4 regions of the Neorhizobium sp. CSC1952 genome follow, and region 2 is predicted to be linked to each of the others. Evidence: predicted binding sites of a transcription regulator. Region 2 holds the regulator's gene; each other region holds the start of a gene.
The links. Region 2 encodes PhoB, which activates phosphate uptake and scavenging genes when phosphate is short. Its sites were predicted from a motif close to TGTCATNNANCTGTCAT; they were not measured.

Region 1 (7,713 bases), 580 kb from region 2:
AAGCCGGCTAAAGGCAGGATGCGCACGAGGCCCGGCCGGGCGAGCGCCCACATCAGCTCGGCGAAGGTTGCGTTGGTGCGGCTGTCGTCCGCGGTGGGAAGAATTGAAAGTGCCATAATCAGAAGGTTTCCATCTGTACGCGCGTCGCCTCGACCTTTCTCAGCCGTTCCCGGTCGTGTTCCTCTTGGCGGCGCTGTTCGGCGTTGAGAAATTCGAGAACGAGGTCGGTCCTGTGTCCGGCTGCGATCGCGGCGTCGATGACGGCGATCGCCATGGCATGTTCGAGGTCGCGGCCGGTGACGGCGCCATATCCTTCGACGCCGCGGTCCGGCACGCGGATATGCGCCTCCGCCACCAGGACCTCGCCGAGATGAAAGGCCGTGTTGCGGACGGTGTCCACGAATGGCAGCATGGCGAGCCCGGTGCGGTTTGCGAGCACAGTCACGCCGCCGAGATCAGTCAGTACGTCTTCGGCGCAGGCCTTGATCGCCTCGGGCCGGCTGGCGGCGAGAATGTCGAGGGCTTGTGCGTGAGCATAGCCTCCGATGACCGGACTGCCGGTCGTAATCTCAGTCATAACCTTTCCTTTCCTGGGACTTTTCGTTTGTCTGGCCCTGGCCGGGCGCGTCGTCGTCGTTGTCGATGACGAACTGCATCCTCTCGCCCGCCCAGACGACGTCGGAATAGGCGATCGGGCAGCCTTCCATGTCGACGTCGATCTTCTGGGTGACGAGAACCGGCTGTTCCTGGGATTGGGCGAGCTGGCGTGCTTCTTCCGCGCTCGGCAGGCGGGTGAAGATCGCGGTGCTGTGGCGCAGGTAGTCGGAAATGCCGAAATCCTTGTAGATGTCGGTCACCGAAGCGCCCGTGCGCCGGCGAATATGCATGTTGGGAAAGCGGCTGACCGGATGATAGCTGCAGCCGAGACTGATAGGCACGTCGTCGGCGAAACTGCGGCGCATGATCATGTAGACAGGCGAGCCTTCGGGAATGCGGAGCGCGGCGGCGACGACCGGTGGTGCCGCGATCTCCAGCTCGTTCACCGGCTGTCCGGAGGGGATGCGCCCTTGCTCCTTGAGGTTACGGCTGAATCGCGTCCGCCGCGCGATGTTGTAGCGGATCACCGAATGTTCTTCGACGAAAGTGCCGCGCCCCTGCTCGACGCGTACCTTGCCTGCCTCGGCGAGTTCCGCGATGGCGCGCCGCACGGTATGCCGGCCCACTCCGAACCTGCGCATGATCTCCGCCTCGGTCGGCAGCTGAGAGCCGGGAGCCAAGGTTCCGGATGCGATGTCGCGGCTGATCTGCTTTTCAAGGAGCTGCCATTGCCCCCATCGGGGCCGGCTGCCGGATGCTTCGTTCGCCTTATACATTCGGATGAACTCTAAATTCATTCGGATGTTTTATCTCTAACAGCTCTCCGTGACAATTGTATGTATGAACAGGCGATTTGCGTCGGACGGGCGAGCCCCAACATTCCAGAATTCCGGCAGCCGGCGAGGCGATTTCCGGCGTAGGCCGCGTCAGGCAGGCTGACGCCGGCGCAGCCAATCCGCCGTCAGGCGGCTCGCTTCGGCGGCAGCGGAAGCCGCATCCAACCCATCGAGCAATGCAAAGAGGAAGGCGCCGCTGAAACGGTCGCCTGCACCGATCGTACTGGCGACTTTTACGGCCGGTGCCGGATCGACCGTGATCGACCGGGAGCCGTCGTAAAGCGTGATCCGGCGTGGCCCGTCCGTCAGAACCAGCATCTTGAGGCGCGGGCCGGCAAGCTCCATGGCGCGGCGCCACACCGCCGGCGCTTCCTCGCCTGCGTCGTCGCGCGATGTGACGACATAATCGGCCGGCCGAGGCGTGGCTGGCCGCAGCGGCAATTGTGAAACCACGAGAGGGATATCATGAAGCCTTGTGACGAGGCCCTCTTCGAGCAGGAGGGCATTGAGATAGGCGGCCTCGCCCGTCAACGCACCGCCGATGGAAAGGGGCGCGCGGCTTCGGCCGGCAGGCGCGATAATCGTTCTTTCGCCGTTCGGTTCGAGCAGGATTTCCAGCGGCTCGGTCTCGCCGGGCAGCATCGCCACGTGAGCCGTGTCGAAACCTGCCGTATTCAGGGTCTTCAGTGCCGATAGGCCCTTCTCGTCCTGCATGAGGCGCGTAACGAGCGCCACATTCGCCCCCAGATCCAGAAGCTGGCAGCCGGTGTGGAAGCCTCCGCCGCCGAGATGGACCTCGCGTGCGGAAAAGCGCAGTCGTCCGCCCGGCGTCAGCGCGTCTTCGAGCTGCCAGATGCGGTCGTGATTGACGGAACCGATGACGATGACCCGATGCATTTGGCGGTGCCTATCTCTCGTCGAAGCCGGGAGCGAGCGCATCGACGATGAAACGCTGCGCGGCCAGGAATATGACGAGGACGGGCACGATCGACAAGAGGCTGGTCGCCATCAGCGGTCCCCAGGCGCGTTCGGTTCCCTCAAGATCGGCAAAGGTCGCTATCCCGGTGGTGAGCGTTTTCTTGAACCGGTTTTCGAGAACAAGCTGGCCCCACAGATGGATGTTCCATGCGGCGATCCTGAAATCCACGCTGGCCAGAATGGCCTCGTAATTGTCGAGCCCGGCAAAGCGGACGTCGGAAGACAGAAGATTCCAGTCGAGCACCGAAAGCAGTGCCGAAGCGATCAGCGAGCCGTTCCGGCGGCTGATCTCGATCATTCTTCGTCCCAATTCATTCGAATTTATTAGAAAATATTCGAATATTTCTGTAACGGCGATCGATGACATCCATATGAAGTAACCGGCGTATTTACGCTCCTCTTCCTTCTATCGCCGATCTTCTACGGGTGGATGACAGGAGAGTGACCGGCAATCCCGATTGAAACCGGATGCGCCGAAAGGTATCGACATCCGGACGACATGAGCGGATCAGACGAAAGAGAGACATGGAGAAGAAATCGTCGCATGGGCAGTGGCAGCAGGTCGAGGAAGATATTGCTGAAGACATCCTGACCGGTCGGCTCTCCCCCATGACCCAGCTTCCGAAGGAGGCCGACCTCATGGAGCAGTTCGGCGTCGGCCGCCACACGATCCGGCGGGCCATCTCCAGTCTTCAGAGCCGCGGGCTCGTGCAGGTCGAGCAAGGCAGGGGCACTTTCGTTCGCGAGGGGCGTCTCGAATATCGTCTTTCCGAGCGCACCCGCTTTTCGCAGAACCTTCTGGACCAGGGCAGGGAGCCTTTCGGCCAGGCCGTCCGCGAAGAGGAGATACCCGCTTCCGCCGCGGTTGCCGAGGCGCTTCGGCTGCCGCGGGGCGAGCCGGTCTATCATATCGTCCGGCGCGGCTTTGCCGATGACGAACCCATCAACCTATCGAATGCCTATTATCCGGTCCGCCGTTTTCCCGGTTTCGACAAGGCGCGGCGTAGCGGGCGGAGTGTCAGCGTGATCCTGGCCGAATACGGCGTTCCGGACTACATCCGCCTGCGGACCGACATTCTGGTCCGGATGCCGACGCCTGAAGAGGCCCGCCAGCTCGACCAGAGCATGTCCCAGCCGGTCATTGTGTTGAAGAAGGTTGATGTGGATATGAAGGGAACGCCCATCGCCTATTCGGAAACGGTCTGGCCGGGCGAACGGGTGCAGTTTTCGATCGACAACACCAACCAGCTTCTTGATGTGCTCGCACGGAACAAGGACGTCTGAGGTGCATCTGGGACAAGCCTGCAAAAAAGAAGGCCCGCCGAAACGGGCCTTCCTGATGGTGAGGCACCGGATCCGGTATTAGGCAGGCTCGGCTCCCGCGATGCCGCGAGGAGATTCACCCGGTGCGAGGAGCATGCTCCAGATCAGGCCGCCGAGCGTCGCGCCGACCAGCGGCGCCAACCAGAACAGCCAGAGCTGTCCGAGAGCGCCGTTCTCCGCGAAGAAGACCACCGCGGTCGACCGGGCGGGATTGACCGACGTGTTTGTCACCGGGATCGAAATCAGGTGGATCAGCGTCAAACCGAGTCCGATCGCGATGGGAGCAAAACCCGCGGGCGCGGCTTTTGCGGTGGCCCCAAGGATGATAATCAGAAACCCTGCGGTCAGAACGATTTCAGCCACGAGAGCCGCTGTCAGGCCGTAGCCGCCGGGTGAGTTGACGCCGTACCCGTTCGAAGCAAAGCCGCCCGCAACGAAATCCGCTTTGCCTGATGCGATGGCATAGAGCACAGCGGCCCCGACCAGCCCGCCGACGACCTGGGCTATCCAATAGGGCACCAGATCCTTCCACTCGAATCGGTGGGCTACGGCCAGACCGAGCGAAACGGCGGGATTGAAGTGCCCTCCGGAAATTCCTCCCACCGCATAAGCCATTGTCAATACTGTCAATCCGAACGCAAACGCAACGCCAACGAAGCCGATGCCGAGATCCGGGTAGCTTGCCGCAAGCACGGCGCTGCCGCACCCGCCGAACACAAGCCAGAATGTCCCGATCGCCTCGGCTGCCAATTTCCTGATCATTGCGAATCACCTCCTCGTGAGTTCCAACGCATATTTCATAATCCCTTGTTGTTCCGAAGGGAAGGTAGGCGGCTATCGATTCCAGGACGGCGGGTGGCGCCGTCACGACGAGGCGGATTGGAAATCCAGGCCGATATCGAGGGTGGGGGCGCTATGAGTGATCCACCCGACCGAGAGGAGATCCACGCCCGATGCCGCGACGGCCGCGGCGGTCTCCGGCGTAATGCCGCCGGACGCTTCCGTGATCGCCCGACCGGCGACGATCGCGACGGCCTCGCGCAGTTCATCGGGTGTCATGTTGTCGAGAAGCACGGCGTCCACGCCGATCTCCATGGCTTCGTGAAGCTGGGTAAGCGTATCGACCTCCACTTCGATCTTCACCATGTGGCCGACACCCGTCCTGGCGCGGCGTATGGCTTCAGCGACACTGCCGGCGATCGCGACGTGGTTGTCCTTGATCAGCACGGCATCGTGAAGTGCGAAGCGATGGTTCATGCCGCCGCCGGCGCGTACGGCGTATTTTTCCAACGCCCTGAGCCCGGGCGTCGTCTTGCGGGTGCAGACCACCGAAACCTTGCTGCCCTCGACCGCCGCGACGATGCCCGCCGTCACGGTGGCGATACCGGAGAGATGGCCGAGGAAGTTGAGCGCGGTCCGTTCGGCCGTCAAAAGCCCGCGGGAAGGGCCTTCGATCGTGGCGATCGTGTCGCCCCGCTTCACCGCCGTCCCGTCCGGAACATGGCGTGTGACGCTGATTGCGGGATCTACGAGCTGGAAGGCGAGCTCGGCGGCGTCCAACCCGGCAATGACGCCGGCCTTGCGGGCGGCCATGATCACCGTCGAGCGATGCTCGGCCGGGATGACGGCGGTCGAAGTGATGTCGCCGGCAAGACCGAGATCTTCGAGAAGCGCTGCGCGGACCGGCGGCTCGACGATCAGTCGGGGAAGGGGAGCAAGGCTCATGTCGGGGACTCCTTAGGCACTCCGGGCAATGGGATGGGAAGCAGCCGCTCGAGCGATATCCAGCGCCTCGGCAAGGCGCATCCTCCGCCGCTCCGCATAGGCGAGCTTGAGCGGGAAATCCGTGCGGGCATGGGCGCCGCGCGATTCCCGCCGGAGCGAGGCGAAGACCGCGACCAGCAGCGCGACGATGGCGGGATCGGAGGCCTGCCCCTCGTCTTCGACGAGCGGCAGCAGACTTGCGACCGCGCCATGGATTGCGCCGGCATTGCGCAACACGCCGAGATGGCGGGAAACGATCGGCTGAACGGGGGAAACATCTGCCGATGGGGGGAGGCCGGTCACAGGCAGAACGCGAGCGCCGTCGGCGGACGTCCCGGCGATGTCCCGGGCTGCCCGCATGCCCATGACGGCGGCTTCGAGCAGCGAATTGCTGGCAAGCCGGTTCGCTCCATGCAGACCGGTGCAGGCCGTCTCGCCCACCGCCCATAGGCCTTCGACCGAACTGCGGCCGTTCATGTCGGTCGCTACGCCGCCCATGTGGTAATGAACGGCGGGACGAACGGGAATGCGGTCCTGCGACGGAGCAATGCCGGCCTCCCGGCACAACCGGTCGATAGCCGGGAAACGGCCTGCGAACCTCTGGCCGAGCGTTTCGCGGGCATCGAGAAAGACACGGCCGCCGCGGGCGATTTCGGCGCTGATCGCCCGGGCCACGATATCCCTCGGAGCGAGTTCGGCTCCGGGTTCGCGGGCGAGAAACCGTTCGCCTTTCTCGTTGACGAGCACGGCGCCCTCCCCCCGCACCGCCTCGCTTACCAATGCCAGCGGCCGCCGGGGAAAATCGAGCGCTGTCGGGTGGAACTGCACGAATTCCATATCGGCGAGCTCGGCACCGGCGCGTGCGGCGAGCATGATGCCCTGGCCGTAATTGCCGACGGGATTGGTGGTCGCATCATAAAGCCCGCCGAGCCCGCCGGTCGCGAGGACCACGCGCGAAGTCGGGAGAAACGCCGCGCCGTTGCCGGTTGCGCAGAGCAGGCCGGATAGCCTGCCGTCGTCGGTGAGCAGGCGTCGTACCTCGACACCGGCCAGTACGGTGATCGACGGCGTTTCGAGAACGGCATCGGCCAGTGCCCGGACGATCGCCGCACCCGATCCGTCACCTTCCACATGCACGATGCGGCGGCGGCAATGGGCTGCTTCCAGGCCGAGCGCCAGCGCCCCGTCCGCTGTCCTGTCGAAGCGCACGCCGAATCTTTCCAGCATCGCGATGGCGGCAGGCGCCTCATGAAGAATAGATGCGGCGATCGTTGCGTCGCATAATCCGTCGCCGGCGGCCAGCGTGTCGGCAAGGTGGAGTTCGGGGCTGTCATCCTCGCCAAGGCTCGCGGCAATGCCGCCCTGCGCCCAGGCGCTGGACGTTTCCCCACCCAGGCCGGCGCGGGTGACGAGCACGACCGGCCGCGGCGCCAGCATCAGCGCCGTCACCAGTCCAGCCAACCCGCTGCCGACGATCGCGATACGGCCCGCGAGGTGATCAAGCCCGTCGATCATATCGCCAGCATCCTTTCCACCGCCAGACGCGCCGCGGCCGCAACCGCCGGATCGACGGTCACCTCATGGCGGTTCTCCTCCAGCGCCTTGCGGATGTTGGAAAGGGTGATGCGTTTCATATGTGGGCAGAGATTGCAGGGCCGTACGAATTCCACATCGGGATGATGCACGGCCACATTGTCGCTCATGGAACATTCCGTCAGAAGCACGACGCGCGCCGGCTTCCTGCTCCCGACATAGTCCGACATGACTGCGGTCGATCCGGCGAAATCCGCCTCCGCCACCACATCCGGCGGACATTCGGGGTGGGCGAGCACCAGAACGCCCGGATGGGCTTCGCGCAGGTCGCGGACATCCTGCGCGTCGAACAGTTCATGCACTTCGCAATGGCCGTGCCAGGCGATGATCTCGACATCGGTCTCGCGCGCTACGTTCTGCGCCAGATACTCGTCGGGGATCATCAGCACCTTCGGGACGCCGAGCGACTCCACCACCTGCTTCGCGTTGCCGGAGGTGCAGCAGATGTCGGAAGCAGCCTTCACGGCGGCGGACGTGTTCACATAGGTGATGACCGGCACGCCCGGATGCGCTTGTCGGAGCAGCGCCACGTCTTCCGGAGTGATCGATTCCGCCAGCGAACAGCCTGCCCCCATATCGGGGATCAGTACCGTCTTTTCCGGGTTCAGGAGCTTCGCCGTTT
Region 2 (7,713 bases):
CTGACTGTTGTCGGTCCCTTCCTGCGCGATCTCTCCTCGCAGGTGAATGGCCTGCTGACCGGCGACTACATGAACTTCATCCAGGCGCAAAGCGTGCTGACGGCCGGTTTCGTCATGGGCATCATGCTGATCCCTTACGTTTCCTCGCTGTCCGACGACATCATCACCGCCGTGCCTCGCGCCCTGCGCGACGGTTCGCTCGGTCTCGGCGCGACCCGCTCCGAAACCGTCAAGCGCGTGACGTTGCCCGCAGCGCTTCCGGGCATCGTCGGCGCCATCCTGATGACCGCTTCCCGCGCCATCGGCGAGACCATGATCGTCGTGCTGGCCGCCGGCGTCGCCGCCCGCATCCAGTTCGATCCCTTCGAGCCGATGACGACGGTGACGGTCAAGATCGTCAGCCAGCTGACGGGCGACCTCGAGTTCACCTCGCCGCAGACCCTGGTGGCCTTCGCGCTCGGCATCACGCTCTTCGCGATCACGCTTTGCCTCAACATCTATGCACTCTACATCGTGCGCAAATATCGGGAGCAGTACGAATGACCGATGCACTTTCTCCCGCAGCAGGCATCCCCAAGGCCAAGCCCGCCCGTCGCGATATCGGCATCAAGCGCCGTTACGCCGCCGAACGCCGCTTCCGCGCCTATGGCATAGCCGCCCTGTCCTTCGGCATCATCTTCCTGCTGATCCTCATCTGGTCGGTCGTCTCCAAGGGCTATACCGCCTTCCAGCAGACGATGATCACCGTGCCGGTCGAGTTCTCCGAGCAGGTCATCGACCCGCAGAACGAGCGGGCCACCGATCCGCAGAAGTTGATGACGGCGAACTACCCGATCCTCGCCCGCAACGCGGTTGCCAAGGTGCTCGGCGTGGCCGAGAACGACCGTGCCGGGCTGCGCGCCGTCAACCAGATGATCTCGGATGGCGTCCGCACCCAGCTTCGCGACATGGTCGTCGCCAATCCGTCGCTGATCGGCACGACGCAGACCGTCTCGCTGCTGGCCGCAGGCGATCTCGACTCCGCCTTCAAGGGCCAGATCGATCTTTCGGTTCCCGAGACCAACCGCAAGGTTTCCGACCGCCAGGTGGGCTGGATGAACCAGCTTGCCGAAAGCGGCGCGCTGGCGAAGCACTTCAATACCGGCATTTTCGTCAATGGCGCGTCGAGCCGTCCGGAGGCCGCCGGCGTCGGTGTCGCCCTCATCGGTTCGTTCTACATGATGCTGATCGTGCTGGTCCTGTCGCTGCCGATCGGCGTCGCCGCCTCGATCTATCTCGAGGAATTCGCCCCGAAGAACAGGTTCACCGACCTGATCGAGGTGAACATCAACAACCTCGCTGCCGTCCCCTCGATCGTCTACGGTCTTCTCGGGCTTGCCGTCTTCGTCAACTTCGCCGGCCTGCCGCGCTCCGCTTCCCTGGTGGGTGGCCTGGTTCTGACCCTGATGACGCTGCCGACGATCATCATCGCCACGCGCGCGGCGCTGAAGGCGGTGCCGCCATCGATCCGCGCGGCCGCCCTCGGCCTCGGCGCCTCCAAGATGCAGACGATCTTCCATCACGTCCTGCCGCTTGCCATGCCGGGCATCCTGACCGGGACCATCATCGGTCTCGCCCACGCGCTCGGCGAAACCGCACCGCTGCTTTTGATCGGCATGGTCGCCTTCGTGGCCAACTATCCGACCACGCCGCTCGATCCCTCGACGGCGCTGCCGGTGCAGATCTACATGTGGGCGAACGAAGCCGAGCGCGCGTTCGTCGAGCGTACCTCGGGAGCGATCATCATCCTGCTCCTGTTCCTCATCGTAATGAACGTTGGCGCAATTCTCTTGCGGCGGCGCTTTGAGCGTCGCTGGTAGAAGGAGTAGATACGATGAACATGATGTCGGAAGCAGCAGTTGAAAAGGCGCTGGACCAGAAGATGAGTGATGTTTCGCATAAGATGATCGGCAAGGACGTGTCCGTGTATTACGGCGAGAAGCGAGCGCTTTTCGACGTGAACCTCAACGTCCGCGAAAACACCGTGACGGCTCTTATCGGTCCCTCTGGCTGCGGCAAGTCCACCTTCCTGCGCTGCCTCAACCGCATGAACGACACGATCGAGAATTGCCGCGTCACCGGCAAGATCACCCTCGATACGGACGATATCTACGATCCGCAGATCGATGTCGTCGAACTGCGCGCCCGCGTCGGCATGGTCTTCCAGAAGCCGAACCCGTTCCCGAAGTCGATCTACGAGAACATCGCCTACGGCCCGCGCATCCACGGGCTGGCCAGGAACAAAGCCGACATGGACCAGATCGTCGAGGCGAGCCTCCAGCGCGCCGGCCTGTGGACGGAAGTCAAGGACCGCCTGCATGAATCCGGCACCGGCCTTTCGGGCGGCCAGCAGCAGCGCCTCTGCATCGCCCGCGCGGTCGCCGTATCGCCGGAAGTCATCCTCATGGACGAACCCTGCTCGGCGCTCGACCCGATCGCGACCGCCAAGGTCGAGGAGCTCATCCACGAGCTGCGCGCCAACTACACGATCGTCATCGTGACGCACTCGATGCAGCAGGCCGCCCGTGTGTCCCAGCGCACCGCCATGTTCCACCTCGGCCAGCTGGTCGAGGAGAACGACACGGACAAGATGTTCACCAACCCGGACGACCAGCGCACCCAGGATTACATCATGGGCCGTTTCGGCTGATCGGCCGGCTGTGCCGCCTGACATCAATTTCGAGGATTAGAAGATGGCATCGACCCATATCCTGTCGGCCTACGACGACGAACTGAAATATCTGAGCCGCCGCATTTCCGAAATGGGCGGTCTTGCCGAGCAGATGTGCTCGGACGCCGTACGCGCGCTTGTGAATTCCGACTCGGCGCTTGCCCAGAAGGTCATCTCCGACGACGTGATCCTGGATCACGCCGAGCGCGAGATCCAGGACAAGGCGATCGTCACGATCGCCAAGCGCCAGCCGATGGCGTCCGACCTGCGCGAGATCGTCGGCACCTTGCGCATCGCCGGCGATCTGGAACGCGTCGGCGATCTCGGCAAGAACACCGCCAAGCGGGTCATCGCGGTTCAGGGCACCGGCGTGCCGCGCAAGCTTGCCCGCGGCATCGAGCACCTTTCCGATCTCGCGCTCGTGCAGCTCAAGGAAGTGCTCGACGTCTATGCGAGCCGGTCCGCCGAGAAGGCGGAAGCGATCCGCATCCGCGACGAGGAAATCGACGCGATGTACACGTCCCTGTTCCGCGAGCTCCTCACCTACATGATGGAGGATCCGCGCAATATCACCACCTGCACGCATCTGCTGTTCTGCGCCAAGAACATCGAGCGGATCGGCGACCACGCCACCAACATCGCCGAGACGATCTACTACATGACGACGGGTGCCCAGCCGGAAGGCGAGCGTCCGAAGGACGATACGTCGAACACGCTCGGCGCCGTTACCGAGTAAAAACGGCACCGAATGACGGAATGCTGACGGAGCAGGGTGAGAATGCTGCCAAAAATCGCTGTCGTGGAGGATGAGGAAGCGCTGAGCGTGCTTCTTCGCTACAATCTCGAAGCCGAAGGTTATGACGTCGAGACGATCCTGCGGGGGGACGAGGCCGAGATAAGGCTTCAGGAGCGCACGCCGGATCTTCTGATCCTCGACTGGATGCTGCCCGGCGTTTCCGGCATCGAACTCTGCCGGCGCCTGCGCATGCGCCCGGAAACCGAGCGCCTGCCGATCATCATGCTGACGGCCCGCGGCGAGGAGAGCGAGCGTGTCCGCGGCCTGGCCACGGGTGCGGACGACTATGTGGTCAAGCCCTTCTCGACGCCGGAGCTTATGGCCCGCGTCAAGGCGATGCTGCGGCGGGCGCGCCCGGAAGTGCTCTCCAGCGTTCTGCGCTGCGGCGACATCGAGCTCGACCGCGAGACCCACCGCGTGCATCGCAAGAGCCGTGAGGTCCGCCTCGGCCCGACGGAATTCCGCCTGCTGGAGTTCCTGATGGCATCGCCCGGCCGCGTCTTCTCCCGTTCGCAGCTCCTGGACGGCGTCTGGGGCCACGACATCTACGTGGACGAGCGCACAGTCGACGTGCATGTGGGGCGCCTGCGCAAGGCGTTGAATTTCTCCAACATGCAGGATGTCATCCGCACCGTCCGCGGTGCGGGTTATTCGATGGAATCCTGATCGCTGGAAGAGGCGCGCGTCATCGCGCCTCAGCCTCCTGCCATTCCGGCAGCGGAAACAGCCGGTCGTAGGCCCAGTTGAAGGCGAAGGCATAGAAGACGTAGAAGACGGCAAAAGCCACGTCCATGACCAGCGCTTCCCACAGGCTGATATCGAGATACCAGGCGACGAAGGGCAGAAGCACGATCAGCAGGCCTACCTCGAAAAGGATGGCATGGCCGACGCGGATTGCCGGCGTTTTCTGCGTGCCGCCGGTCAGCCGCCGCATCAGATGGTCGAAACCGAGATTGTAGAGATAGTTCCAGCCGGTCGCGATCGTCGCACCGCCGATTGCGATGACGCCGATGTCGGAGAGCGGTTTGCCGAAGGCAAGCGCCCCGAGCGGCGTGACGATGAGAAGCGCGATGACTTCGAAGCTGATGGCGTGGCGGATACGGTCGCGGGTCGAGCGCATGATATTCCCCGGTGGGTTCGTTCCGGGTCGTCCCGGAGTTTTGGCCCGATATTGGGGGAGGTCGTCCTCGCATCCTTGAGATAGGTGCTTTCGCACTGCTCGGCAAGCCGCGGCAGGGCATAGCTGCCATGCACACGAAAAAAGCGGGCCTCGAAGCCCGCTTCAGCTTGATGACAAATCTTGCGTCTCGCTCGGCGTCATCCTCGGCCTTGTGCCGAGGATCTGTAAACATCGATGGTTTGCAGATGCTCGGGACAGGCCTGAGCAAGACGATCAGAGATTTTCGAACCTTTGTCGGCAGTCTGAAGCGATCTCGAAGCCCGCTTTCAATTCATTCTCGTGCCGCGTTCGTGTCAGGCCCGGGCACTCGCCCTGCGGCGGTCGTGAACCGGCTGATAGGCAAGCCGCGTGTGATAGCCGCAATAGGGCGAATTGTCCGGGGAGTCGCAGCCGCAGAAGTGGAAATCTTCCTTGAGCGGATCGCCGACCGGCCACTTGCAGGTGCGCTCGGTGAGTTCCGTCAGGGCGAGGCGACGGGAGATCGGCACCACCACATTGGCGGCCGGACGATATTCCATCTCCTCGAAAGCCTCGACTTCGATCTCTTCCTTGAGAAGAGTTGCGCCGACCGCGCGGGCGACGGTCCGGGTGGCGACGCGCGACGCATAGTTCGGAGCCCGGGGCGCCGATGTGGTCCGCTTGGCGGCCGAACGGCCCGTGGCCACCGTGCCGCCGGCTTTCGCCCGGCCCGGCAGGCTGAGGCGGTGCACCTTGCCGATCACGGCATTGCGGCTCACGCCTCCGAGCTGTGCGGCGATCTGGCTGGCGCTCAAGCCTTCCGACCACAATCTCTTCAGTTTTTCGACGCGCTCGTCTGTCCAGTTCATGCCCGTTCTCCGCCTTTGGACGTTGCAGGCATGCAGAATCCTTCCACCTTTGCTGCAGACATCATTCCGCAACACCCACTACATCTATGCTTGAGGTGACTAGTTCCGCCGCATGCAGTCTAGTAATTGACGATTAACCTAGTGTGAGGCTGACTCCGTGGCAAGAGTCGGGAGAATCTGCAGGAATCGATTTCTTGGTTTTCCCCAACTTGCTGTTGGAGAGAGTCATTTTTGTCACATATGCAGGCGCCTGCCTGTTTCTTTAGCAAAGCCGGCTAAGGTGCCGGGCTTTGTTGACATTCGGGCCCTAAACCCCGATAGTGCCCCCGCCGCCCCATTGGGCGGCATTTTTGATTTTTCCGGCCGTTTTGGCCGGTCTTTCGGACTGCCTAGAGGAGTGATGTCGCCATGGCTGAAGCCGCGCTTTTCGACACCTTTGCCCGGGCCCCGTTGCGCTTCGAACGCGGCGAGGGCGTATGGCTCGTGACGGAAAGCGGCGAGCGATATCTCGATTTCGGATCGGGCGTCGCGGTCAACTCGCTCGGCCATGCCCATCCCCATCTCGTCGAGGCGCTGAAGGCTCAGGCCGAGAAGGTCTGGCACACCTCCAATCTCTATGAAGTGCCGGGCCAGGAGACCCTGTCGCGTCGCCTCGCCGAGAAATCCTTCGCGGACAAGGTGTTCTTCACGAATTCCGGTGCGGAGGCGCTGGAATGCGCCATCAAGACGGCCCGCCGGTACCAGTATGTGAAGGGCCATCCGGAACGTTTCCATATCGTGACCTTCGAAGGGGCCTTCCACGGCCGCACGCTTGCGACCATCGCCGCCGGCGGTCAGGCGAAGTATCTGGAAGGCTTCGGGCCGAAGGTCGAAGGGTTCGACCAGGTGCCTTTCGGCGATCTGGAAGCTTTGAAAGCCGTCGTCACGGAAAAGACGGCTGCTATTCTCATCGAGCCGATCCAGGGCGAGGGCGGTATCCGTCCGGTTCCGAAGGAATTCCTGCAGGCGCTGCGCAAGATCTGCGATGACAACGGCCTGCTCCTGGTTTTCGACGAGGTGCAGACGGGCGTCGGCCGCACCGGCAAGCTCTTTGCCTACGAGTGGTCGGGCGTCGCGCCGGATATCATGGCGCTTGCCAAGGGCATCGGCGGCGGTTTCCCGCTCGGCGCCTGCCTCGCGACCGCGGACGCGGCTTCGGGCATGACGGCCGGCACCCATGGCACGACCTATGGCGGCAATCCGCTCGCCGTCGCCGTCGGCAATGCCGTTCTGGACGTGATCCTGGACGACGGGTTTCTTCAGCATGTCCGCGACGTGGCCCTTGTCTTCCGACAGGGTCTCGCAGCGCTCAAGGATCGCTTCCCGAACGTCATCGAGGACGTCCGCGGCGAAGGCCTGTTGCTGGGCGTCAAGGCCAAGGTGCCCGCCGGCGATCTCGTCGTCGCCATGCGCAACGAACATCTGCTGGGCGTCCCGGCCGGCGACAATGTGGTGCGCCTCCTGCCGCCGCTGACCGTCACCGCCGAGGAGGCCCGCGAGGGGCTTGCCCGCCTTGAAAAGGCGGCGGAAAAGCTTTCCTCCGCCGAACTGAAGAAATCCGCCTGAGGGGCAGGAAGAGGGCGCCATTCGATGGTTCCCTCTCGATAGGGAACCGTTAAGATGGCCGCACCGAAGCATTTTCTCGATCTTTCCGCCATGTCCTCGGCGGATCTCAGGACGATCCTCGACGACGCCAAGACGCGCAAGCAGGCGACCAAGGCCGGCACGGCGGAAAAGCCGCTTGCCGGCAAGATGCTGGCGATGATCTTCGAAAAGCCGTCGACGCGTACCCGCGTCTCCTTCGATGTCGGCATGCGCCAGCTCGGCGGCGAGACGCTTTTCCTCTCCGGCACCGAGATGCAGCTCGGCCGCGCCGAAACGATCGGCGATACGGCGAAGGTCCTGTCCCGCTATGTCGATGCGATCATGATCCGCACCACGGACCATGCGCGCCTCGTCGAAATGGCCGAGCATGCGACCGTGCCGGTCATCAACGGCCTGACGGACGACACGCATCCCTGCCAGATCATGGCCGATCTGATGACCTTCGAGGAGCATCGCGGTTCGGTGAAGGGCAAGACCTTCGCCTGGACCGGCGACGGCAACAATGTGCTGCATTCCTTCGTGGAAGGGGCTGCCCGCTTCGGCTACCGCATGAACA
Region 3 (7,713 bases), 1.1 Mb from region 2:
TCCGCGCGCCGGAAAAGACGCTGGCCGTCGTCGACCATAACGTACCCACGACCGCCGACCGCCACGAAGGCATCAAGAACGAGGAAAGCCGCATCCAGGTCGAGGCGCTCGCCCAGAACGCCAGGGATTTCGGCGTCGAATATTATTCCGAGAAGGACGTTCGCCAGGGCATCGTCCATATCGTCGGCCCCGAACAGGGTTTCACGCTGCCCGGCATGACGATCGTCTGCGGCGACAGCCACACCTCCACCCACGGCGCTTTCGGCGCCTTGGCGCACGGCATCGGCACGTCCGAAGTGGAGCACGTCCTCGCCACCCAGACGCTGGTGCAGAAGAAAGCGAAGAACATGCTGGTGCGCGTCGACGGCCAGCTCCCGCCGGGCGTCACCGCCAAGGACATCATCCTCGCCATCATCGGCGAGATCGGCACCGCCGGCGGCACCGGCCATGTCATCGAATTCGCCGGCGAAGCGATCCGCTCGCTCTCCATGGAAGGCCGCATGACCGTCTGCAACATGACGATCGAAGGCGGCGCCCGCGCCGGCCTGATCGCGCCGGACGAGACGACGTTCGCCTATATCAAGGACAAGCCGCGCGCGCCGAAGGGCAAGGCCTGGGACATGGCGCTCGACTACTGGAAGACGCTGCACACGGAAGAAGGCGCGCATTTCGACAAGGTCGTGGTGCTCGACGCCGCCAACCTGCCGCCGATCGTCTCCTGGGGCTCCTCGCCGGAAGATGTGGTTTCCGTTCAGGGCACCGTTCCGAATCCGGACGACATCCAGGACGAGACGAAGCGCGCTTCCAAGTGGCGCGCGCTGGAATATATGGGCCTCAAGCCCGGCACCAAGATGACCGATATCGCGGTCGACCGCGTCTTCATCGGCTCCTGCACCAACGGCCGCATCGAGGACCTGCGCGCAGCCGCCAAGGTCGTCGAGGGCAGGAAGGTGGCTTCGACCGTTTCCGCCATGATCGTCCCGGGCTCGGGCATCGTCAAGGAGCAGGCCGAAGCCGAGGGCCTCGACAGGATCTTCAAGGATGCCGGCTTCGAATGGCGCGAGCCGGGCTGCTCCATGTGCCTTGCGATGAACGACGACCGGCTGAAGCCGGGCGAGCGCTGCGCCTCCACCTCGAACCGCAATTTCGAGGGCCGCCAGGGCTACAAGGGCCGCACCCATCTCGTCTCGCCGGCCATGGCCGCCGCAGCCGCGATCGCCGGCCATTTCGTCGACATCCGCGAATGGAAGTGATCCAACTGCCGCGATCACCGAACGATGCCGCCCTTCGAGGGCGGCATTTTTGTCTGATGCGGCAAGCAGGCGCGACAGGAGACAAGCAGCCGCTTTGGCATCATAATGGCTGTCATGTCCAAGCGACCGCAAAAGACATCGCATGATCCCGGCCGCAGGCTGATGCTGCTGCGGCATGCGAAATCCGCCTGGCCCGAAGGCGTGGCGGATAAGGACCGGCCGCTTGCGGCGCGCGGCGAGAAGGCGGCCCCACTGATCGGCGACTATATGGCCCGCGAAGGGCTTGTTCCCGACGTTGCTCTCATATCCCCCGCACGGCGGACGCAGGAGACCTGGACGCTGGTTCGGGAGAGACTGCCCGGACAGGTAGAGCTGCGCGAGCACGCCGGGATCTACGAAGTATCCGCGATGAAAATTCTCGACATCCTGGTCCGGATCGAGCCCACTTACCGCAGTGTCCTGATCCTAGGGCACAATCCCGGCCTTCAGGAACTCGCGCTGCTTTTGACCGATGCGGAAAATGCCGAAACCCGGCGGCGGCTGGCGGAGAAATTTCCGACGGCCGGGCTTGCCGTGATCGATTTCGACGCCACGGACTGGCAGGGGATCCGTGAAGGCTCCGGCCGCCTGGAACGGTTCGTCACCCCGCGTTCCCTTGAGTGACGGAAATAAACGGATGAACCCGGCCATATGAAAGCCTGCTGCCGACAGCTGGGCCCAGTTCGTTGACAAACCTCCCGTCTTACCCGGCGCCATCCTCGGCCTTGTGCCGAGGATCCACAAACATCAATGGTTTGCAGATGCGCGGGACGGGCCCGGGCATGACGGAAGAGATGTTCTCACCTTTATCGACGTCCAAGGCCCCGCCGATTGCAGCGGGGCCCTGTTGTCGTCGCAAGCGCGCGTCAGACGGCGATCTTGCCGCCGCCGATCTTGGTGATGGCGAGCACCGCCGGGCGTACCGGCATGTTGTCCTTGAAGTCCGGCCAGCGGGTCGAGAGGTCCTCGTAATAGGACGGGCGGCCGTGGCCTTCCCAATCGTCGCCGCCGTCGCCCGGATGCTGGACGGCGACGAAGGCGGTCTCGTCGTCCGGCGTGAAGAGCGGGCCGCACATTTCCGCACCGACCGGCACGCGGAAGAAGAGCTTGGACGTCGCCCGGGCATCCCCTTCCGTATCGACGGCCCAGAGACCGTCGGTGCGGCCGGTCGCCTTGTTGTTGTTGCCGTCGGTCGCGACCCAGAGGCGGCCGGCGGAATCGACCGCACAGTTGTCCGGCATGCCGAACCAGCCGTTCTTCGTCGTCTCGGTGGAGAAGGTCGCGCCGACCGCTGCGACCGAAGGATCGCCGCACTTCAGGAGCACTTCCCACTTGCCGGACGTGGCGGTGAAATCGCCGCCGTCCTCGGTGATCTCGATGATGTGGCCGAAAGCGTTTTCGGCGCGCGGATTGGCAGCATCCACCTGCTCCGCCTTGCGGCGGGTGTTGTTGGTGAGCATGACATAGACCTTGCCGTTGACGCCGTTCGGCTGCACGTCCTCCGGACGGTCCATCTTTGTGGCGCCGAGAAGGTCTCCGGCGCGGCGGGTTTCGATCAGCACATCGGCCTGGCTCGCAAAGCCGTTTTCGGCGGTCAGCGGCCCCTGGCCGTGAACCAGCGGCAGCCACTGCATCGAGCCGTCCTCCTCGAACTTGGCGACATAGAGCGTGCCGGCGTCGAGAAGGTTCAGGTTCGCGGCCCGGTCGTCGGCATTGTAGGTGCCGTCAGTCACGAATTTGTAGACATAGTCGAAACGCTCGTCGTCGCCGAGATAGAAGACGACCTTGCCGTTTTCGGCGACGATCGATTCCGCGCCTTCATGCTTGGTGCGGCCGAGAGCCGTCCGCTTCTTCGGCGTGGAGGCCGGATCCATGGCGTCCACCTCGACGATCCAGCCGAAACGGTTCGGCTCGTTCGGCTCCTTGGCGAGGTCGTAGCGGTCGTAGAAATTCGCCCATTCGTAACCGCCTTCCGGAACGCCGTAGCGCTTGTAATTGGCGGCTTCCTTGTGGCCGGCCGGCAGCTCGCCGGAGAAGTAGCCGTGGAAATTCTCCTCGGCCATGATGTAGGTGCCCCAGGGCGTGACGCCGCCGGCACAGTTGTTGAGCGTGCCGATGACGCGGGTTCCGGTCGGATCGGCGGAGGTCTTCACGCGGTCGTTGCCGGCGACGGGCCCGGTGAGCTGCATTTCCGTGGCCGAGGTGATGCGGCGGTTATAACGGCCTTCGGGCACGACCCGCCATTTGCCGTCCACCTTGCGGATCTCGACGATCGTGCCGCCATGCGCGGCCATCTCGATATCGACCTGCTCCTTGCTGAGCGGCCCCTGCTTGATCTTTCCGTCGGCGATCGTCACCAGCCCCGGGAACATCAGGTGCGGGTTGGTATATTCGTGGTTGACGACGAGAAGGCCGTGTTCGGCCGAACCTTCCAGCGGGATATAGCCGACATAATCGTTGTTGTAGCCGAACTGGCGGGCCTGCGCGGCAGCCGTCTGCCTGGTGGGGTCGAATGCCGGGGAATCCGGGAAGATCGCATCGCCCCAGCGCAGCAGGACGTCCGCGCTATAGCCTTCGGCGACATGGTGGTTGGCATCCACGCCGGCCTCGATTTCGGAGAAGGAGAAAGCCGACACGCCGGTGGCGCGCGCCTTCTCGGCGGTCATCAAAGCCACGGGGCTGACGGTTGCGGCAATCGCGGAAACGGCCAGGGAACCCTGAAGGAAGTTGCGGCGCGAGAAGCGCTTGCCGATGATCTCGCCCATCGTCGGGTTGATGCTGGAATTATGGCCTTCGCCATCCGCATCTTCCAGCTGGGTCGTCGGGAATATCTTCTGGGAAAGATGTTCGGTCATCTCACTGCCTCCAAAGTTGAATAACGGCGTCTAGTTTCGAGCCGTTCTAAACTTTAGGGTTCCGTTATTACGGCAATACGACAACCGCAGCGGCAGCGCCACGATATCAGAGGACGCGCACGACCGTGCCCTTCCGCATGAAGCGCAGAAGCCGCTTCATATCGGGAAGGCTGACCGCGATGCAGCCGGCGGTCGGCTGGTAGCCGGGCTTGATGAGATGAAAGAAGATCGCCGAGCCGCGATGCCGCCGCCGCGAGGTGATGTTCCAGTCGAGCACGAGGCAGATGTCGTAGAGACCGTCGGCCCGCAGCATGTCCTCATGGCTCGGCCGGAAGGGCGCCCTGACCAGGCGATTGTAGGAGGGATGCTCCGGCTGGTCGCACCACAGCATGTCCTTGGCGATGCGCCTGACCGGCAGGGCCGTGGGCGGCAGGCGCACCCTCTCCCCGCGGAAGAAGCCGTGAAGAAGGCGCATTGCCGCGATCGGCGTGGCACCGTCCCCTTCCCGCTTGAAGGCCGTGGTTCCGAACCGTCCGAGCGCGGCCGGCACGGTGATGCCGCCGAAGGAGACGATCGCGCGCTGAGGGTTGCGCGGCGCCCTCCGGACGGTGACGACATTCGGCCTGGAACACGAGCCATCGCGAAAACGCTGCATTTTTCTCACAAGTTTTTGCTTTGAATATGATTTCGTTTGAATTCATAGCACGATGGGATTTAGATCGAAGGCCCTGATCAGGCTTTGGAAGGCCGAAATTTTCGGCTTCCGAAACGACCGGCGAGACGAAAGGCAGGAAGCATGGCAGCGCGTACGATACTTCTGGTGGATGACGACGACGACCTGCGCGAGACCCTGGTGGAACAGTTGTCATTCTATGACGAGTTCTCGATCCTCCAGGAGGCGAATGCCGCCAAGGCGCTGCAGACCGCCAAGAGCACCCAGATCGACCTCCTGATCATGGATGTCGGCCTGCCGGACATGGACGGCCGCGAGGCGGTGAAGCTTCTGCGCAAGAACGGCTTCAAGGCGCCGATCATCATGCTGACCGGCCATGATACCGATTCCGACACGATTCTCGGGCTGGAAGCCGGCGCCAACGACTACGTGACGAAACCCTTCCGCTTCGCCGTGCTGCTCGCCCGCATCCGTGCGCAGCTTCGCCAGTACGAACAGAGCGAGGACGCGACCTTCACCGTCGGCCCCTATCTCTTCAAGCCGAGCCAGAAGCTGCTCACCACCGAGGACGGCAAGAAGATCCGGCTGACCGAAAAGGAAGCGGCGATCATCCGCTATCTCTACCGCGCCGGCCAGAAGGTCGTGACCCGCGACGTGCTCCTGGAAGAGGTCTGGGGTTACAATTCCGGCGTCACCACCCACACGCTGGAAACCCACGTCTACCGGCTGCGCCAGAAGATCGAGCGCGATCCTTCCAGCGCGGAAATCCTGGTCACCGAAAACGGTGGCTACAAGATCGTCCCGTGATTTGAACCATGTCTCTCACCGAAGATATCCGGCTGCTTTCAGGGGTTCCGCTCTTCCGGGAGATGAACGGCGACCAGTTGCGCCTGATCGCCTTCGGCGCGGAACGGCGGCAGGTGTCTCCGGGCCAGGAGCTGTTCCGGGAGCGGTCGCCGGCGGAATCGGCCTTCATCGTATCGAAGGGCCGTTTCGAACTGCTGGTGGCCGGCCGCAACGGCGAGGTGAGAGCGGAAGCGACCGTCGGCCCCGGAACACTGCTTTCCGAACTCGCGCTGATCACGATGGTGGAACGGAAGTTCACCGCCATGGCGATCGAGGAAGCCGAGGCGCTGAAGATCAGCCGCTCGCTCTTCCACCGCCTGCTGGAGGAATATCCCGATGTCGGCCGGGTGATCGAAGACCGCATCCGCGACAACATCACCGGCCTTGCCAAGGCTGCGGCGGCGATGGGGCACAGGTTCGCTTGAGAACTGTATTGAGCCTTGTGCCGGGCAGCCCCCTCACCCGGCCTCCGCTTCGCTCGGCCACCCTCTCCCCGAGGGGAGAGGAGGAGCGGCAACGTCGCGGCAACTCCCTTCTCCTCTCGGGGAGAAGGTGCCCGGAGGGCGGATGAGGGGGCCGCGATCTCGCAGCTCACCTGAATGGACAAACCCGTCAGCGTCAGAACTTGAACACCGCCGTTACCGGCACGTGGTCGGAAGGCTGGTTCCAGCCGCGTGCTTCCTTCAGCACCTCGATCCGGTCCAGGAACGGTCCGAGGTCGGGCGAGGACCAGATGTGATCGAGCCGGCGGCCCTTGTCGGCCGCCTCCCAGTCCTTGGCGCGATAGCTCCACCAGGTATAGATTTTCGTCGGTTCCGGCGTGTGATGGCGCATCAGATCGAGCCAGCCGCCCCGGTTCATTACCTCGGTCAGGCCTTCGGTCTCGACCGGCGTATGACTGACGATCTTCAAAAGCTGCTTGTGCGACCAGACATCGTTCTCCAGCGGCGCGATGTTGAGGTCGCCGACGAGGATGGAGGAGATCCCGGGCATGGCATCGGCCCGCAGGGCCTTCATCTCCTCGACGAAATCGAGCTTGTGGCCGAATTTCGGATTGATCGTCCGGTCCGGTTCGTCGCCGCCGGCCGGCACATAGAAATTGTGGACCCGGATGCGCCGCGAGCCCCGCTCGAAGATCGCCGAGATATGTCGCGCATCCCCGACGCCGCAGTAATTCTGGCGGTGGTCTTCGAGAAGCGGAATCTTCGAGGCGATGGCGACGCCGTGATAGCCCTTCTGGCCGTGGATGATGATGTGCTGGTAGCCGAGGTCCTTCAGCGGCTGGAGCGGAAACTCCGGCTCCCGGCATTTGATTTCCTGCAGGCAGAGGATGTCCGGCTTGTGGCGGACGAGGAACTGCTCGACGATCGGCATGCGCAGGCGCACCGAGTTGATGTTCCAGGTGGCGATGGAAAATGTCATTGATCGAACCCCGACGTGTCGCCGGGAGGTTTAGGAAATTTCCTCGGCCCTGAGAAGCAAAAAAGGCCGCGCCGCGCGCAGCCTCTCCATTCGGCAAGCGATCGCGATTACATCTTTCTCACGTCGTCATAGGGAATGGTGAAGACCTTCTCGTCGAAGTTCACGCCGTTCTGGACATTGTAGATCATCACCGACGTGTCCTTGTTCTGGGCGTCGGTGATCGTCCACTGGCGCAGGTCGAAGGTCTTCGAATCGAACATCATCGTGATGGTCGAATCGCCGAAGACGGTCTTGTTGCCGAGCACGATCGTGGTGAGATCGGATTCCTGCTTGACGTCGCGCACCATCTGGTTGCCGAGATCGATGCGGTTGGCAAGCAGCAGGCTCAGCGGCGTCTTGGAGAGCGGGTAGATATCCCAGGTCTTGAGCTTCAGGTTGCCGATCACGACATTCCTGCCGTCGGCGATCACGCGGATCGGCGACGGGTCCTCGAAGTTGAAGCGCAGCTTGCCGGGCCGCTCGATATAGAACTTGCCGCCGGTCTGCTCGCCGCGCGGGCCGAACTGCACGAACTCGCCCATCATGGTTTTGACCGACGAGAAATGGTCAGCGATCTTCTGCGCGG
Region 4 (7,713 bases), 1.2 Mb from region 2:
AAAATTGCAGCCGAGCGGCGGGGCCCGCGTTCACTGGAAAAAGCCGGCGAGCCAGTAGAACAGCGCGGAGATCAGCGCCGCTGCCGGTAGCGTCACGAACCAGGCGAAGACGATATTGCCGGCGATGCCCCAGCGGACTGCGGAGACCCGTCGCGCGGCGCCGACACCGATGATCGCCCCGGTGATGGTGTGGGTGGTCGAGACGGGTATGCCGAGCCAGGTGGCACCGAACAGCGTCAGGGCGCCGCCCGTTTCGGCGCAGAAGCCCTGCATCGGATTGAGCCTGGTGATCTTCGAACCCATCGTGTGCACGATGCGCCAGCCGCCGAAGAGCGTGCCGAGCGCCATCGCCGCCTGGCAGCTGATGACCACCCAGAAGGGGACGTGGAACTCGCCCCCGAGATGGCCCTGCGAATAGAGGAGGACGGCGATGATGCCCATGGTCTTCTGGGCGTCGTTGCCGCCATGGCCGAGAGAATAGAGCGAGGCGGAGACGAATTGCAGCACCCGGAACGTGCTGTCGACGGCAAAGGGCGTCTGGCGCACGAAGACCCATGAGACGATCAGGACCAGGGTCAAAGCGAGGAAGAAACCGATAGCCGGCGACATGAAGATCGCGCCGACGGTCTTCAGGAGGCCGCCCCAGACGATCGAGCTCAGACCCACCTTGGCGAGGCCGGCGCCCACGAGCCCGCCGATCAGCGCGTGCGACGAGCTCGACGGAATGCCGAATATCCAGGTGGCGATGTTCCAGATGATCGCGCCCATCAGCGCGGCGAAGATCACCTGCGGCGAGACGATGCCGGGATTGATGATGCCCGTGCCGAGCGTTTCCGCCACGTGCAGGCCGAAGAACAGGAAGGCGATGAAGTTGAAGAAGGCCGCCCAGAAGACCGCGTATTGCGGCCTGAGCACGCGGGTCGAGACGATGGTCGCGATCGAGTTCGCCGCGTCATGCAGCCCGTTCAGGAAGTCGAAGAAGAGCGCGATGCCGATCAGTCCGGCGAGCAGCGGGAAAGCGAGGGAGGCTTCCATCAGACATTCTCGATCACGATGCCGCTGATCTCGTTGGCGACGTCCTCGAACCGGTCGAGCACCTTCTCGAGCTCGCCATAGATCTCGCTGCCGATGAGGAAGTCCATGGCATTGCCGGTGCCGTGACGGCGGAAGAGATCCTTGAGGCCCTGGTCGTGCAGGTCGTCGGAACGGCCCTCGACGCGCATGATCTCCTCGGCGATCGCGCCGAGCCGCGGCGCATTGGCGCCGATCTTGTTGAGCAGCGGCACCGCCTCGGCGATGAGATGCGCGGCCTGGACGATCTCGCCGCCCATCTGCTGCATCAGCGGATCGAAGCTCGTCTGTTCGAACAGCCGGATCGTCTTGACCGTCTTGTGCATCATGTCGATCGCGTCATCCATGGATTGGATGAGGTCCTTGATGTCGCCGCGGTCGAAAGGGGTGATGAAGCTGCGGCGGGTGGCCTGCAGCACCTCGCGGGTGATGTCGTCCGCCTCGTCCTCAAGCGCCACGATGCGCTGGCAGTTGCCGTCGATGTCCCTGCCGGCGAGCAGCGCATTCAGGGCTTCCGCGGCGCCGACCACGGTACGGGAATGCTGCGCGAAAAGATCGAAGAAGGCATCCTCGCGGGGAAGCAGTTTTCTGAACAGGCCCAGCATACGAGGCTCCTTGCATCTTTCTGACCGTCATAAATGTGTCATAAAGCGTGAAAGGCGAGACTGGAAAGTGCCGGAAAGGATTTTCTGTGGACGACAAGACCTGCTTTTGTAAGCCGGCTAATGATTTGTTTTCCCAGAGGAATCGAAAAGAAGGCGCCACAAATGAAAAGGCCGCCGCACCAGCGGGTGCGGCGGCCGTCCGTCGACGGGAATTTCCGTCAGTCGATGATCTGCACGACGGTATGGGTCTGCGGATCGACGATCACGCGCTGCTCGTTGACGACCGCATAGGCATAGGTCGGCGCTTCCGGGACCGGCGTGAGCACCACCTGCTGCGGGATCGGCTGGCCGACGACGACGCGCTCCCGGACCACGACCGACTGCTGGATCGGCTGTTCGCGGACATAGGTGACGACGCGTTCCGGCGGCGGATCGATGGCCGTGCCGGCCGCCGCGCCGACGATGCCGCCCACGGCTGCGCCGACCGGGCCGCCGACGATGGCGCCGGTGACCGCGCCGCCCACGGCGCCGTTGACGGTGCTTTCCTGTGCTGCGGCACCCGTCGCAACGAGGCCGATCGCGGTAGAAATGAGAATCAACTTGTTCATGACCACTTTCCTTTCGGTTGAGGTGGCCGGAGAACGTCATCGCTTTCTTTTTCGTTCCGCCAAAATCGGCCTTTCGGACCTAAGTCCTAACGTCTTCAGGCCTTTAGTAGGACAATTTCGGATACCAGTGCGGCGACCGGGCCTCCGGCGTCGCATCCAGGATCGTCCAGAGCGGCATGAGATCGGGCGCGCCGCGCGGATCCTGGCCCGGATCGGCGGTGACCGCGCCCATCTCCTGGCTCCAGAAATGCCGCATGGTCCCGTCCCGCCGGGTAAAGACGTTGAAGGCGGCATCGTCGCTGCCGTTCGCGCCGAGCGCGTGATAGTCGCGGCTGTATTCGCCCGTCATGTCCGAATAAAGCGGCAGGTGATGCCAGCCTCGTTCCTCCTTGAAGTCGATCAAGCGCCTGATCGGCGAACGCGCCACGACCGCGAACGATACCCGTTGCCGGATGTCCGGGACCTCCCCGTCCCAGGAGGAAAGCAGCGACGTGCACATCGGGCAGGGGCGCTCCCGTTCCGGACCGAACATATAGCTGTAGACGACAAGGGTTTCCTTGTCGGCGAAGAGGTCTTCGAACGAAATCGGGCCGTTCTCGCCTTCGAACGTGTAATTTCCGGGCACCGCGCCGCCCGGCGGCAGCCGGCGTCTCTGCTCGGCGACCCGTTCGATATGGCGCCTGAGTTCTATCTCCTCCGCAAGCAGGGCATCGCGCGCCTCCCGGTAGGCGGCGCTTTCGTTGGGGAACCGCACTCCGTTCTTCATCGCCAGCTCGATTGCGGGTCTGAGGCTCTGCACGTCGTTCATGACATATCCTCCATCTGTCGCTTGCGCAGGAGACGGATCCGGCTCCCGCTGCTAAACATCGGTTCGGGCGATCGCGTCTCGCCCTGACCCAAGGACGCCCGCCGGCCTCCCGAGCCGACCGGCACGTATGAAAAATGCGCTCGAAATGAGGGAGCAAAATGTCGGAGCGATTTCTGATCGAGGGGCCGGAGAACGCAGAATTCACGATCCTGCTGGCGCACGGCGCCGGCGCTCCGATGGATTCGGCGTCGATGACGGCCGCGGCGAATGCTCTCTCGGCCAAGGGCTTCCGCGTGGCGCGGTTCGAATTCGGCTATATGGCGTCCCGGCGGATATCGGGCGACCGCAAGCCGCCGCCGAGGGCCGAAACCCTCAATCCCGAGTACCGGGACGCGATCGCCGAACTCGGCGCGAAGGGACCGCTCGTCATCGGCGGCAAGTCGATGGGCGGACGGGTCGCGAGCATGATTGCCGACGACCTCTATGCGGAGGGAAAAATCGCCGGCCTTCTCTGCCTCGGCTATCCCTTCCATCCGCCCGGCAAGCCCGAACAGCTTCGCACGCAACACCTGAAAGGGCTGAGGACGCCCGCATTGATCTGCCAGGGGACCGATGAAGACGTCGATCGCGACTGTATCGATCAGCGGCGGGAATTGCCTGAGAAGCTGGATGCGATCGCCAAGGCGGGGTTCGACGGGGTGGAGATCTTCGAGAACGATTTCCTGGCCTTCGACGGCAGTCCCTCGGATGTCGGGAAGATGGTGCGGGATTTCGGCCTGGAGATCACGCTGTTCCAGCCCTTCGCGATTTCGAGGGCATGCCGGAACCATTGCGCAGCCGCACCTTCGACCGCGCCGAGCGCAAGTTCGACGTCATGCAGCAGCTCGGCACCGACCTTTTGCTCGTCTGCTCCAACGTCTCTCCGGTGTCGCTCGGCGGCATCGACCGGGCGGCGGCCGATTTCCATCAACTCGGCGAACGGGCGGCAAAACGCGGCCTGAAGGTCGGCTACGAGGCGCTCGCCTGGGGCCGCCACATCAACGACCACCGCGATGCCTGGGAGATCGTCCGCCGTGCCGATCATCCGAACATCGGCCTCATCCTCGACAGTTTTCACACGCTGTCGAAAAAGATCGACATCAACTCGATCCGCTCCATCCCGAAGGACAAGATCTTCATCGTCCAATTGGCCGATGCGCCGCTGATCGACATGGACCTGCTCTACTGGTCGCGGCATTTCCGCAACATGCCGGGCGAGGGGGATCTGCCGGTGACGGCGTTTACGGCGGCGATCGCCGAGACCGGCTATGACGGCTATTTCTCGCTGGAGATCTTCAACGACCAGTTCCGCGGCGGCCAGGCGCGGCCGATCGCGGCCGACGGCCACCGGTCGCTGATCTATCTCGGCGACCAGGTGCGCCGCAGCCCGAACGTCTCCTCGCTCACCGTTCCCGCCATGCCGGAGCGGGCGAAGGTCACGGGCGTCGGCTTCGTGGAGTTTTCCGCCGACGAGAAGGACGCCGCCGATCTTGCCGGCATCTTGCGCACGCTTGGTTTCCGCAAGGTGGCCGTCCATACGAAGAAGGTCGGCCTCTATCGGCAGGGCGATATCCGCCTCATCGTCAATACGGAGGAGAAGGGTTTCGCCAGCGCCTCGTTTGCGGTGCACGGCACGTCGGCCTATGCGATGGCGCTCAAGGTCCAGGATGCGAAGGATGCGCTGGCGCGCGCCGTGGCGCTGGGGGCGGAGGCCTTCAGCCAGCCGGTCGGCCCGGGCGAGGTGGAGATCCCGGCGATCCGCGGCGTCGGCGGCGGACTGATCTATCTGATCGACGAGAAGAGCAGCCTCGGCCGGTTTTCCGAGATCGACTTCGTGCCCATGGAGGACGGTGCGGAGGTTGCTCCGGCGCATCTCGAACATGTGGACCACATCGCCCAGACGGTCGCCTATGACGAGATGCTGACCTGGCTGCTGTTCTACACGTCGATCTTCGAGGCGCAGAAGACGCCGATGGTCGACATCATCGATCCGGCCGGCGTGGTCAGGAGCCAGGTGGTGGAGAATGCCGCCGGCACGCTGAGGATCACGCTGAACGGGGCGGAGAACCGCCGCACGCTCGCCGGGCATTTCATCGCCGAGACGTTCGGTTCCGGCGTCCAGCATCTGGCCTTCCAGACGCACGACATCTTTGCCACCGCCGAGGCGCTCCGCAAGAACGGCTTCAAGCCGCTGCAGATCTCGCCGAACTACTATGGCGACGTGGAGGCGCGCTTCGGCCTCGACCCGGAGCTGACCGAGAGGCTGAAGGCGGACAACATCCTCTACGACCGCGACGAGCAGGGCGAGTATTTCCAGCTCTACAGCATGACCTTCGGGGAAGGCTTCTTCTTCGAGATCGTCGAACGGCGCCAATATCGCGGCTACGGCGCACCCAACGCCATCTTCCGCATCGCCGCCCTCAAAAAGGCGCTCAGACCAGAGGGAATGCCGGAGATCGCCGCGAGCAAAATGGCAAGGACGATGAGGGCGGTTCCGGGCTTCCGCAGATGCCGCAAGACGACGTCAGGCCTTGCGGTGACGGCGGAAAATCCGTGAACGCGCGGCAGCAGCAACAGGAGCAGCGGACCGCCGAGCAGGGCGGTGGCCGCGCCGGTCGGCGCGAGGTCGGAAAATCCCGGTCCCAGCAATTGCGTCAGGCAGTCGGCCAGGAAGAGGACGGCGGCGCCTGTCAGCGGGGCGGCGATCATCATCTGCCCCGTGCTCCGCGCGCCGCAGAGTCTTGCGATCGCCGGCGCGGCAAGCCCGAGGAAGCCGATGATTCCGACGGTGGCGGTGACGGAGGCGGACAGCCAGACGGCGAGGACGAGGATCGCGAACCGCGCCGTATGCAGCGCGACGCCGAGGCTTTTCGCGCTGGAATCGTCGAGCGCCAGGACGTTGAGGGGCCTCAGCAGCAGGAATGCCGCAGCGATGCCGGCCGCCAGCCGCGGCGCGAGCGAGATCACGCCGCTCCAGTCCTGCTGGTTGAGCGCGCCGGCACCCCAGATATGGATCGACATGGCATATTCGCCGCGGGCGAGCACCAGCGTGACGCTGAGCGAAGCGGCGATCAGGCTGACGATCATGCCGGAAATGGCGACCGTGACCGGATCGAGGCCGCGCCGCCAGCTGAGCGCAAGCACGATGGCGACGGCGGCAAGTCCCCCGGCAAATGCCGCGAGTTCCCGCGAGGCCCCCACCAGCAGCGGCGAAAGGCTGAGGCCCAGCGTGAGCGCGAGCTCCGCGCCGGAGGCGATGCCGAGCGTCGAGGCGTCGGCGATCGGATTGCGCAGCACCCGCTGCAGGAGCGCGCCGGCAAGGCCGAGTGCTGCGCCCGCGATCAATGCGATGGCGGCACGGGGAGCCAGGCTGCTCCAGAGCAAGATCCGGTCGAGTGCTGCCGCCGTCTCCGTGTCTCCCGGCACCTGAGGGCGCAACAGCAGAAGCAGCGAGAAGGCGAGAATACAGGCGATCCCGAGCAGGGCTGCGGGAAGGAGGGACGGGGAGGGCGCGCGCAGGGGCATCGACAGATCAGCCGTTCCCGGCATGGGAAAATCCTTCAGCCAGGAAATCGGCAAAGCGGCTTGCGGCCGGCAGCGCGCCGTAGGGATTGACGGAGCCGATCGTCAGGACGCGGTTTTCGCGCACCGCGGGCAGCGCGTTCCAGAAGGCACTTGCGGTGAGTGCCTGGAAAGCATCCTCCGGATGCGGCGGGATGAGGACGATCCAGGCATCCGGCATGGAGGCGAGCGTCTCGATGCCGACGGGCGCCGTGGCCGAATAGCTGGTCGCGCCCGTCCAGGCATTCTTCAGGCCCGTGCGTTGCAGAACCTCCCCGAACATGCTGTCTGAGCCGAATACCCGATAATGACGGGCATCGCCGAGATTGACCGGCAGGACGGGGCGGCCGTCGCCTTTGGCGAAAAGCGATCGGTATCGGTCGAGCCTCGCCGCGAGTTCGTCGACCATGCGGCGGGCCGCCGGAAGCCGCAGGCGCTCGCCGATCGCGAGCGTCGCCTGTTCCGCCAGCGCATAGGGACTTTCGCCGGGCTTGTAGATCGCATGGCTTTCGACCGGCGCGATGCGGCTCATCAAAGGATCGGCCCAGGCATAGAAATTGGAGTTGAGGATCAGGTCGGGACGGGCAAAACGCAGCACCTCGAAATTCGGCGTGCCGCGCAGGCCGAGATCGGCGACGCCTTCCGGGACCTCGGGTTCGACCGCGACCTGCCGGAACTGGCGAAGCTCGGTCGCCGCGACCACGTCGGCGCCGATCGCCAGCAGCGTCTCAAGAAGCGCCCAGTCGAGCGTCGCGACGCGGGTCCCCGGCACCTGTGAATGGACGCGTCCGGCCGTCGCCAGAAGCGCGGCGGCTCCGGAAAGCATGGTCCTGCGCGTCAGCGGATGCGGTTCTTTCAACGTCTCTCCAATCGCACGGGAAGGCCCCGAATAGAGGCCTTCCTGCAAAACGAAACTCAGGCTGTCAACTTACCAGACCTTGCTGAGCTTGAAGGTGAGGGTGCGGGCATCGCCGTAACCGCAGGCACCGACGCCGCCGCAGCTTTCGACATAGGTCTTGTC

Region 1: the regulator PhoB is predicted to act here: its motif matches at 2,831-2,847, upstream of phnF (phosphonate metabolism transcriptional regulator PhnF).
Region 3: the regulator PhoB is predicted to act here: its motif matches at 4,214-4,230, upstream of QTA58_RS10895 (PhoX family phosphatase).
Region 4: the regulator PhoB is predicted to act here: its motif matches at 1,702-1,718, upstream of QTA58_RS23225 (DUF47 domain-containing protein).

Annotation. Positions count from the first base shown of each region.
Region 1 is NZ_CP128416.1:1,643,386-1,651,098, reverse strand. It holds gene phnH (phosphonate C-P lyase system protein PhnH) at 1-116, opposite strand, end outside; gene phnG (phosphonate C-P lyase system protein PhnG) at 119-577, opposite strand; gene phnF (phosphonate metabolism transcriptional regulator PhnF) at 570-1,373, opposite strand; gene QTA58_RS08380 (PfkB family carbohydrate kinase) at 1,524-2,330, opposite strand; gene QTA58_RS08375 (hypothetical protein) at 2,341-2,709, opposite strand; gene phnF (phosphonate metabolism transcriptional regulator PhnF) at 2,937-3,695, shown strand; gene aqpZ (aquaporin Z) at 3,774-4,496, opposite strand; gene nadC (carboxylating nicotinate-nucleotide diphosphorylase) at 4,599-5,459, opposite strand; gene QTA58_RS08355 (L-aspartate oxidase) at 5,472-7,013, opposite strand; gene nadA (quinolinate synthase NadA) at 7,010-7,713, opposite strand, start outside.
Region 2 is NZ_CP128416.1:1,064,711-1,072,423, reverse strand. It holds gene pstC (phosphate ABC transporter permease subunit PstC) at 1-543, shown strand, start outside; gene pstA (phosphate ABC transporter permease PstA) at 540-1,859, shown strand; gene pstB (phosphate ABC transporter ATP-binding protein PstB) at 1,874-2,689, shown strand; gene phoU (phosphate signaling complex protein PhoU) at 2,733-3,446, shown strand; gene phoB (phosphate regulon transcriptional regulator PhoB) at 3,489-4,172, shown strand; gene QTA58_RS05535 (PACE efflux transporter) at 4,192-4,626, opposite strand; gene QTA58_RS05530 (GcrA family cell cycle regulator) at 4,980-5,513, opposite strand; gene QTA58_RS05525 (aspartate aminotransferase family protein) at 5,922-7,118, shown strand; gene argF (ornithine carbamoyltransferase) at 7,173-7,713, shown strand, end outside.
Region 3 is NZ_CP128416.1:2,214,305-2,222,017, reverse strand. It holds gene leuC (3-isopropylmalate dehydratase large subunit) at 1-1,253, shown strand, start outside; gene QTA58_RS10900 (histidine phosphatase family protein) at 1,368-1,916, shown strand; gene QTA58_RS10895 (PhoX family phosphatase) at 2,159-4,147, opposite strand; gene QTA58_RS10890 (L,D-transpeptidase) at 4,254-4,802, opposite strand; gene QTA58_RS10885 (response regulator transcription factor) at 4,944-5,627, shown strand; gene QTA58_RS10880 (cyclic nucleotide-binding domain-containing protein) at 5,636-6,091, shown strand; gene QTA58_RS10875 (exodeoxyribonuclease III) at 6,285-7,088, opposite strand; gene QTA58_RS10870 (outer membrane lipoprotein carrier protein LolA) at 7,196-7,713, opposite strand, start outside.
Region 4 is NZ_CP128416.1:4,772,159-4,779,871, reverse strand. It holds gene QTA58_RS23230 (inorganic phosphate transporter) at 31-1,035, opposite strand; gene QTA58_RS23225 (DUF47 domain-containing protein) at 1,035-1,676, opposite strand; gene QTA58_RS23220 (DUF1236 domain-containing protein) at 1,895-2,284, opposite strand; gene QTA58_RS23215 (DUF899 family protein) at 2,388-3,092, opposite strand; partial or broken gene QTA58_RS23210 (alpha/beta family hydrolase) at 3,251-3,703, shown strand; partial or broken gene QTA58_RS23205 (TIM barrel protein) at 3,705-5,586, shown strand; gene QTA58_RS23200 (iron chelate uptake ABC transporter family permease subunit) at 5,514-6,656, opposite strand; gene QTA58_RS23195 (ABC transporter substrate-binding protein) at 6,664-7,518, opposite strand; gene QTA58_RS23190 (TonB-dependent siderophore receptor) at 7,621-7,713, opposite strand, start outside.